DNA from 4 places in the Pseudomonas sp. TE3644 genome. Region 1 is predicted to be linked to each of the others. Evidence: riboswitches for the same ligand, from Rfam matches in the RefSeq annotation. Region 1 holds a riboswitch; each other region holds the start of a gene.
What was found. A riboswitch is a leader RNA that binds a small molecule or an ion and turns the genes downstream of it on or off. The one in region 1 is predicted to bind cobalamin.

Region 1 (2,194 bases):
AATTGGCGCATGACCGAGATTTCCAGGTATTGGGGCAGTTGCCGGGAATACGCTCGTCGCTGCCCACGGCTGAAGGAAAAATAGCGCGAGCACTGAACTATATGCACGAGCATTTCAGGGAATCACTGACTATCCCTCAGATGGCTGAAGCTGCCTTCCTGAGTTCATCGGGCTTTCAGCGCATGTTCAAGCGTCACACCAATACCACCCCTCTCGAGTATCTGGTGCGTCTGCGCATTGGCAAAGCATGTGCGCTCCTGGTTTCAACCGAGTTGACCGTCAACGCGATCGCAGGCGAGGTGGGTTATCAAAATCTTTCGCTGTTCAACCGACAGTTTCGAAAACTCAGGCTGGAACCGCCTGGACAATTCAGGAACCGTCACAGACGCTTGACCGGGACCGCTGCAGACTGAATGTACGAACCGGGCACCGGATCCATCGGCATGGCGGCACCCCTGCCTTGGTGGGTTTGAAGGTGATCGACCTTCCGTTCGACACCGCAGCGCGGGCACTGGGCACCGCCGGACGCCCATGAGGTGGGCGGTCCCAATCCGTTCGACGCCGGTGTGGACCCGGTCAGCAGTTCCACCCACAAAACCTTACCGGGGCACCCCAAGCACGGGGTTGGGGCGTCGTGTCGAGGATGCCGCCGCCCTGCAACTGTCCTCGACGGACAGATGCTAGGAGGGCTGCTTGGAAAGGGCTGAGGAACTTCGTTTACGCTGTCGGGGAGGCCTGTCGTCACAGGATGGGGCGGATGACCCATCAATGCGAGGCGGTCGCGCCATATGATCCAAAGCTGCAAGCACCCTCCGCCATGGATGCATGGCTAAGATTTAAGCTCCAGAGGACAGATTTTACTTAATGCGTGAGGCAGGGGAGTAAGCTTCGCACGGTGTTAAAAAGCATTGCCAAGTGAGAAGCCGGTGTAAGTCCGGCGCGGTCGCGCCACTGTTACTGGACAATCCAGAAGTCAGACCTCGCTTGGCGTTCCTCAACCTATAGGGCGCGTTTACCCTGACAGGTATTTTGTGATGATTCGACATCTCGCGCAGGTCTTCTGCGATTCCAACAACCCTGTGCGCACAAAGCTTTGCGGCATTTACGCCGTGCTGATCGCCATCAACGTCGTCGCCTGGCTATGGGCGCTCGCCGCCTTCCATGGCCACCCCGTGCTCCTGGGAACAGCATTGCTGGCCTACGGCTTCGGCTTGCGCCATGCCGTTGATGCGGACCACATCGCGGCCATCGACAACGTGACGCGCAAGCTGATGCAGGAGAAGAAACGGCCGGGCGCCGTGGGTTTCTTCTTTTCCTTGGGGCATTCTTCGGTAGTGGTCCTGGCCTCACTGGGCGTGGCGCTGGCAGCCTCAGTGATGAGGGACCGGTTCGAGAGTTTCAAGGCCGTCGGTGGTGTGATCGGCACTTCGGTGTCGGCGTTATTCCTGCTGGTCATCGCGCTTATGAACCTGCTGATCCTGCGCGCCATCTACAAGGCGTGGCGTAACGTGCGAAAGGGTGGCGTGTATGTCGACGAAGACTTCGACCTGCTGCTTGCCGATCGCGGGCTGCTGGCCCGTATATTCCGCCCGCTATTCCGGCTGATCACCCGCAGCTGGCACATGTACCCCATGGGGTTCCTGTTCGGCCTGGGCTTCGATACCTCCACCGAAATTGCCCTGATGGGAATTTCAGCCAGCCAGGCGTCCCAAGGCCTGTCACCCTGGTCGATCATGGTGTTCCCGCTGCTGTTCAGCGCTGGCATGTCGCTGGTTGATACCCTGGATGGCCACCTCATGCTCGGCGCTTATGGCTGGGCTTACATGAAGCCCATCCGCAAGATCTACTACAACATGACCATTACCTTGGTGTCCGTGGTGGTGGCTGTGGTCATCGGCAGCATTGAGGCCTTGGGGCTGATCGGTGACAAGCTGGCATTAAAGGGTGGACTGTGGGATTTCATTGGTACGCTGAATGACAATTTCGGCATGCTGGGATACCTGATTATCGGTATTTTCATTGTCAGTTGGGCGGTGTCGGTACTGCTGTACCGGCTACGCCGCTTCGACGACCTCGAGGCTGCCCACTAGCGGTGGCCGCCAGTATTTGTTCCATTGGGAACGCCCAGTCAACGAGTATTCTACCGTCGGCCAAATCTACTTGCCGCCCGGCTTTGCCAGGGCCAGGTCGCGGT
Region 2 (2,194 bases), 2.1 Mb from region 1:
AGGTCTGGGCCATGGCGGTGCCGTCGATCACGCCCAGCACCGGCACGCCGAAATGCCGCGCCAGGTCGGCGCTGCTCGGGGTGCCGTCGAACAGACCCATCACGCCCTCGATCAGGATCAGGTCAGCCTCCCCCGCTGCTTCCCACAGTAGCCGGCGGCTCTCTTCGGCGCCGACCATCCACAGGTCCAGCTGGTACACCGGTGCGCCGCTGGCCCGTTCCAGAATCATGGGGTCGAGAAAGTCCGGGCCGCACTTGAACACCCGCACCTTGCGCCCCTGGTTGCGGTGCAGGCGTGCAAGCGCCGCGGTGACGGTGGTCTTGCCCTGACCGGAGGCGGGTGCCGCAATCAGCACCGCCGGGCAGTGACGCGGCTGGGTCATAGTTCGATGCCCTTCTGGGCACGGATGCCGGCCTGGAACGCGTGCTTGACCATGCCCATTTCGGTGACGGTGTCGGCCAGTTCGATCAGTTCGTCCTTGGCGCCACGGCCAGTGACTACCACGTGCTGCATCGGCGGGCGCGCCTGCAGGTCGGCCATGACCTGATCCAGGTCGAGGTAGCCGTGCTTGAGGGCGATGTTCAGCTCGTCGAGCACCACCAGGCCGATGGATTCGTCGCGCAGCAACTCACGCGACACCGCCCAGGCGGCTTCGGCCGCGGCGATGTCGCGCTGGCGGTCCTGGGTTTCCCAGGTGAAGCCCTCGCCCATCACGTGGTAGCGCACCTGCTCGGGGAAGCGGCGGAAGAACAGTTCTTCGCCGGTGGCATTGCGGCCCTTGATGAACTGCACCACGCCGCACTGCATGCCGTGGCCCATGGCGCGGGCCAGCATGCCGAAGGCCGAACTGCTTTTGCCCTTGCCGTTGCCGCCCAACACCAGCAGCAACCCGCACTCGTTGGGGGAGTTGGCGATACGCTCGTCGATCACTGCCTTTTTGCGCAGCATGCGCGCCAAATGGCGTTCTTCACGTTCCTGGGATTCACTCATCGCAGCTCTCCGCTACACCTGCACACAGGCGACATCGACGAAAAGCCGCGGCCCGAACGGGCGCAGCACAGACTCGTCAATGCCGCTCTCACCCGCGCGACAGAACAAAATGGACGGCAAGCGCCAGGGCTTGCCAAGAGGGGTTCCAGGCCGGTCTCCGGGCTCATGAGCGGGGCATGCACACCCTGGCCACGCGCCTTCCCGAACCCAATCAGGCTCAGTGGCGCCATGCGCGGCCTTGACTCATTTACCGTTGCGGGGGCAGCGCCGGGCTCGCACGCCTGCGGCGCCTCACCGGCTTCCCTGTTTCACCTGGCCAGCCCACGGGCTGCCAGGCACCTGGAACACGCCGCGAAGGTTAGAGGGTTGGGGGTGGGAGGTCAATTAAAGGTGGGGCAGGCCAGCCCCCGCACATCGCGTAGCCGCAACTATTTTTGTGGGAGTGGGCTCTGCCCACGAAAAGTACACCGCGGTGCATCAGGAAGTTCGGGTGGGCCTTTTCGCGGGTAGAACCCGCTCCCACACTGCCGCCAGGCAGCGGCTACATTGAACCACCGGCCCAGCCCGGGCCTCTACAGCAGACAAGCCCAGCCTTCAGCGAGCACACGAACATGCACAAGACCCGCCTGGCCCTGATCATCCTCGCCTCTGCCAGCCTGCTGGCCTGCGGCGAGCATTCCAAGCTCAACGTCACCGACGGCATGGGCCCGCACCCGCAATTGCCAGCCCCCAACAAGACCCTGATCCCCACGGTGAACATCGCCGACGCCATCGGCTGGCCAGCCGGGGAAAAACCGCAGGCAGCCAAGGGCACTCAGGTAGCCGCCTTCGCCGATGGCCTGGACCACCCGCGCTGGCTGTATGTGCTGCCCAACGGCGACGTGCTGGTGGCCGAAACCAACGCCCCGCCCAAGCCTGATGACAGCAAGGGCATCAAGGGCTGGGTGATGAAGAAGGTCATGGGCAAGGCCGGCGCCGGTGTGCCCAGCCCGAACCGCATCACCCTGCTGCGCGATACCAACGGCGACGGGGTGGCAGACAGCCGCAGTGTGTTTATCGCCAACCTCAACTCGCCGTTCGGCATGACCCTGGTGGGCAACGACCTGTACGTGGCCGACACCGATGCCCTGCTGCGCTTTCATTACGAGACGGGCGCCACCAGCATCAGCGAGGCGGGCACCAAGGTCACCGACCTGCCGGGCGG
Region 3 (2,194 bases), 1.4 Mb from region 1:
TGATCACCGGGCACTGGCGGATCAGGCGCTGACCCTTGACGGTGATCAGTTCCGGGTCGCCGGGGCCGGCGCCGATGAAGTAGACGGTCATGTGCAAATCCTGAAGAAAACGAATGCTGCTTGAGCGAAATTCAAGTGCGAAGCGGTGATTATCCGGGAATCGGGCCCGCTTGTGCCAATGCCACCGTGGCCTTGGCGTTTTTTTGCCGGCTGACGCGCAGCTGGCTACCGGGCCCGGCCAGTGCCAGCGCGGCGCTTTCGGCCACGCCGTGGCAGCCGGTGTGGGTGAAGGCCAGGGCGGATTTGTGGGTGAGGTGGGGTTCGAAGGGGGCCAGTTGCGCGGTGCTGAACAGGGTCAGGGGCAGGTTCAGGGCGCGGGCCAGTTCGAGCAGGGCGGGTTCGTTGGCTTTGAGGTCGATGGTGGCCAGCCCTGCCAGGTCGGCGCGGGTGAGGTTGTGGTGGGCCAGGGTGGTGTCGAGCAGGGTGGTCAGCTCGGTGATGGGGCAGTGGCGTTGGCAGCCTAGGCCGGCGTAGAGGGTGGGCATTGTCGATCCTTTGGGGGGCTAGGGGGTGCCTGGCTTGGGGTTTTTGGTGTTCATGAGATCGAGCGCCGCCCGCGCGGCGCTTCGCGGGCACAGCCCGCTCCTACAGTTTGTTTCGGGCCAATTATGCCAGTGATATCTCCCGGGGCCGCCTTGTTGGTTCACTGCAGATCTCTATTGGTGCCACCAGGGCGATCCCGGGAGATCTCACAGACGAAACTGGCCGAAACAAACTGTAGGACCGGGCCGTGCCCGGGAAGCGCCGCGCGGGCGGCGCTCGATCTCCAGGGCGCCATAAAAACCCAAGCCAGGCACCCAGAAGCCCTACCGCAATCCCCACTCCCCACGATTGACCTTCCCCCCCACACTGCGTAGCCTTGCACCTTCGAGGTTCTCCGCCCCGCGGAGCCAAGATGGGAATGCGGTCCAAGCCGCAGCTGCCCCCGCAACTGTAAGCGGTATGCACCCAGGCAATGCCACTGCGCCGCGCGCGGGAAGGCGCCTGGGTCGGCCTCAGGCCAGTGCCGCGAGCCAGGAGACCTGCCTCGACACAGACTTTCCACTTCAACCGGGCGGGGTGATCCGGTGGCGAATGCACCCGCGTGCCCGGCACCCGCGGTTCTCGTCCCGTATGCCCGCCATCCTGCCAAGGGCATCCGATGAAAACACTGGCCAAGCTTCCCGTCACCATCGTCACCGGCTTTCTGGGCTCGGGCAAGACCACCTTGCTGCGCCACATGCTGGACAACGCCCAGGGCCGCCGCATCGCGGTCATCGTCAACGAGTTCGGCGAGCTGGGCATCGACGGCGAAATCCTCAAACAATGCACCATCGGCTGCACCGAAGAAGAGGCCACCGGCCGCGTCTACGAATTGGCCAACGGCTGCCTGTGCTGCACCGTGCAGGAAGAATTCTTCCCGGTGATGCGCGAGCTGGTGGCCCGCCGCGGCGACCTGGACCACATCCTCATCGAAACCAGCGGCCTGGCCCTGCCCAAACCGTTGGTGCAAGCCTTCCAGTGGCCGGAAATCCGCAGCGCCTGCACCGTCGACGCGGTGATCACCGTGGTCGACAGCCCGGCCGTGGCCGCCGGCACCTTCGCCGCCTTCCCGGACCAGGTGGACGCCCAGCGCAAGCTGGACCCCAACCTGGACCACGAATCGCCACTGCACGAGCTGTTCGCCGACCAGTTGGCCAGCGCCGACCTGGTCATCCTCAACAAGGCCGACCTGATCGACCCTGAAGCCTTGGCCGCCGTGCGCCGCGAAGTGGCCGAAGAACTGCCGCCAGCGGTCAAGGTGATCGAAGCCAGCAGCGGCCGCCTGCCGCTGGACGTACTGCTGGGCCTGGGCGCCGAGTCCGAAGAGCACATCGACGGCCGCCTGACCCACCACGATCATCACCATGACGACGATGATCACGACGACCACGACCACGATGCCTTCGACTCGATCTCCATCGAACTGCCTGAGGCCCCCGAAGCGCAACTGCTGGACGCCCTGACCACCCTGGTGGTCAAGCACGGCATCCTGCGGGTCAAGGGCTTTGCCGCCATCCCCGGCAAGCCGATGCGCCTGCTGATCCAGGGCGTGGGCACGCGCTTCGACAAGCATTTCGACCGCGCCTGGCGCGCCGAGGAAGTGCGCAGCACG
Region 4 (2,194 bases), 920 kb from region 1:
GCGGTGTGCATCTGGATTTACGAAGCACTGGTCTGGGTGGGCGTGCAGCACTTGATGCCGCTTGCCGGTATCCCGCGCAATGCCACGGGGCTGGTGTTCGGCAAGGGCGTGCAGGAAGGGCTGGGTATCTGGGCTTACGCACTGGGCACAGTCATTCACTTCGCGTTCGCCATCGGTTGGGGCGTTCTGTTTGCCGCGGTGTGGCCGTACTTCCGTCGTCGTGGCTATGAAGCGACGTTCATTGCGCTGTTCTACGCCATCATCGCCTGGGTTGCCATGCACGTGGCCATCTCGATCGCCTCGGACAACCATCCGGACTACTTCGACCCCGCGACCATCATTGGTGGGTTCATGTCGCACTTCGTCTTCACTGTGCCCTTGGCGCTGACGGTAAAACGACTACTGGCGCCCTACCCCGGCGCCTAAGCTCAGCCGGTGAAATGTTTTGAAATAATAAAGCCCCCCTTGCAAAGGGCCAATCTGCCTTGCGCACGCCATTAGCGGTTTATCCCAAGCCGTTGATCCCCTACCATCGCGCCGCCGGTTTCCAAATGGGATTAATAGGGAATTCGCGGCGCCGCAGCTGGCGCCAACCGAAACTGCCCCCGCAACTGTAGATGCCGAGCCCGCTCCATTCATGCCACTGGGCCTACCCGGGAAGGCGGGGCCGGGCCATGACGCATCAGTCAGGAGACCTGCCGGCCAACGCAACATCACTGACCGGCGGGGTGTCCGGGAAGGACATCCCCTGCCGTCTGCGCTGGCGCCGCACACGGCCGTGCCGTGCTTTTCCCAAGGCGCGTTGATGTGTTTCCCGGCGGTACACCCTGCCCGTGTACCGTTCAAATGGAGATTGCATCATGCTGCCCCGCCTCGCTTCCCTGCTGGCCCTCGCCAGCCCGTTCGCCTTCGGCGACTCTGCCCAGTCGCAAGCCAACGGTTTCATCGAGGACAGCACCTGGAGCCTGCTCAACCGCACCGTCTACGACAACCGCGAATACCGTCACGGCGCCAGCAATGGCGCGGCCCGCAATGCCTACAAGCCCCGCGCACAGCGCAACGGCTACGCCGAGGAATGGGGCTATGGGCTGATGGGCACGCTGCAATCCGGGTTCACCCAGGGGGTGATCGGTGTGGGGGTAGACGCCCATGCCTACTACGCCCGGCAGCTGGACAGCGGCGGCGGCCGCGCCGGCAAGGCGCGCCTGCTGGCCGTGGACAATGACGGCCACCCCAAGGATGAATTCAGCCGCGGCGGCGCGGCCCTCAAGCTGCGCGTGTCCTCCACGGTGCTGTCCTACGGCGAGCAGCGGGTGAGCACGCCGGTGTTCAGTTCATCCGACAGCCGCCTGCTGCCCGAGACGGCGACGGGACTGTTCCTGAGCAGCCAGGAATTGGAGCAGGTGAAGATCGTCGCCGGTCATTTCACCGAAAGCACCGCGCGCAACGCCAGCAGTCATGACCAGGGCTTTGTGGTCAACTACTCCGGCGCCAGGCAGGGTAATGCGCTTGACCTGGCGGGTGTGGTCTACACGCCAAGCGATACCCTGCGCGCCAGCCTGTTCACCTCGCGCTATGAGGACACCTGGGACCAGCATTACCTGGGCGGGACGGTCACGCAGGTCATCGACAGCAACAGCTCGCTGGCCTGGAACCTCAACCTGTACCGCACCACCGACCAGGGCAAGGCATTGTCGGGGCAGATCGACAACACCACGTGGAGCCTGATGTCCACCTACGCCCACGGGCCCCACAGTGTCAGCCTGGGGTATCAGCAGGTGCACGGCAACACGCCGTTCGACTACGTCACCAGCGGGGCGATTTACCTCACCAACGCGGTGCAGATGTCGGACTTCAACGCGCCCAACGAACGGTCCTGGCAAGCGCGCTATGCCTTGCTGCTGGCGCCGGGCCTGACACTGAGCGCCGCCTACCTGCGCGGCGATCATATCGATGGCAGCCACGTCGATCCTGACGGCGGCTATGCCTACCTGGGCTACGGCGACCACGGCAGGCACTGGGAACGGGACCTGGAGGCACGCTATGTGGTGCAGGACGGCGTGGCCAAGGGCATGCGCGTGTCACTGCAGCACAATGTGCACCGGGGCAACACGGCGCAGGCGGAGCTCGATGGCGATCAGATTCGCCTGGCGGTGGAGTACCCGCTGACAGGAAGGTTCTGACGCCGCCCGGT

Region 2: linked by a shared signal. The riboswitch ahead of cobO (cob(I)yrinic acid a,c-diamide adenosyltransferase) and the one ahead of ACZ9GA_RS12975 (HoxN/HupN/NixA family nickel/cobalt transporter) in region 1 are both predicted to bind cobalamin.
Region 3: linked by a shared signal. The riboswitch ahead of cobW (cobalamin biosynthesis protein CobW) and the one ahead of ACZ9GA_RS12975 (HoxN/HupN/NixA family nickel/cobalt transporter) in region 1 are both predicted to bind cobalamin.
Region 4: linked by a shared signal. The riboswitch ahead of ACZ9GA_RS16890 (OprD family porin) and the one ahead of ACZ9GA_RS12975 (HoxN/HupN/NixA family nickel/cobalt transporter) in region 1 are both predicted to bind cobalamin.

The regions. Positions count from the first base shown of each region.
Region 1 covers NZ_JBWBQF010000001.1:2,942,107-2,944,300, reverse strand. The annotation lists gene ACZ9GA_RS12980 (helix-turn-helix domain-containing protein) at 1-413, shown strand, start outside; adenosylcobalamin (AdoCbl) riboswitch at 892-1,029, shown strand; gene ACZ9GA_RS12975 (HoxN/HupN/NixA family nickel/cobalt transporter) at 1,035-2,090, shown strand.
Region 2 covers NZ_JBWBQF010000001.1:845,681-847,874, reverse strand. The annotation lists gene ACZ9GA_RS03815 (cobyrinate a,c-diamide synthase) at 1-382, opposite strand, end outside; gene cobO (cob(I)yrinic acid a,c-diamide adenosyltransferase) at 379-990, opposite strand; cobalamin riboswitch at 1,122-1,348, opposite strand; gene ACZ9GA_RS03805 (PQQ-dependent sugar dehydrogenase) at 1,602-2,194, shown strand, end outside.
Region 3 covers NZ_JBWBQF010000001.1:4,315,804-4,317,997, reverse strand. The annotation lists gene cobM (precorrin-4 C(11)-methyltransferase) at 1-91, opposite strand, end outside; gene ACZ9GA_RS18945 (cobalamin biosynthesis protein) at 150-545, opposite strand; cobalamin riboswitch at 914-1,104, shown strand; gene cobW (cobalamin biosynthesis protein CobW) at 1,202-2,194, shown strand, end outside.
Region 4 covers NZ_JBWBQF010000001.1:3,857,171-3,859,364, forward strand. The annotation lists gene ACZ9GA_RS16885 (hypothetical protein) at 1-426, shown strand, start outside; cobalamin riboswitch at 525-717, shown strand; gene ACZ9GA_RS16890 (OprD family porin) at 861-2,183, shown strand.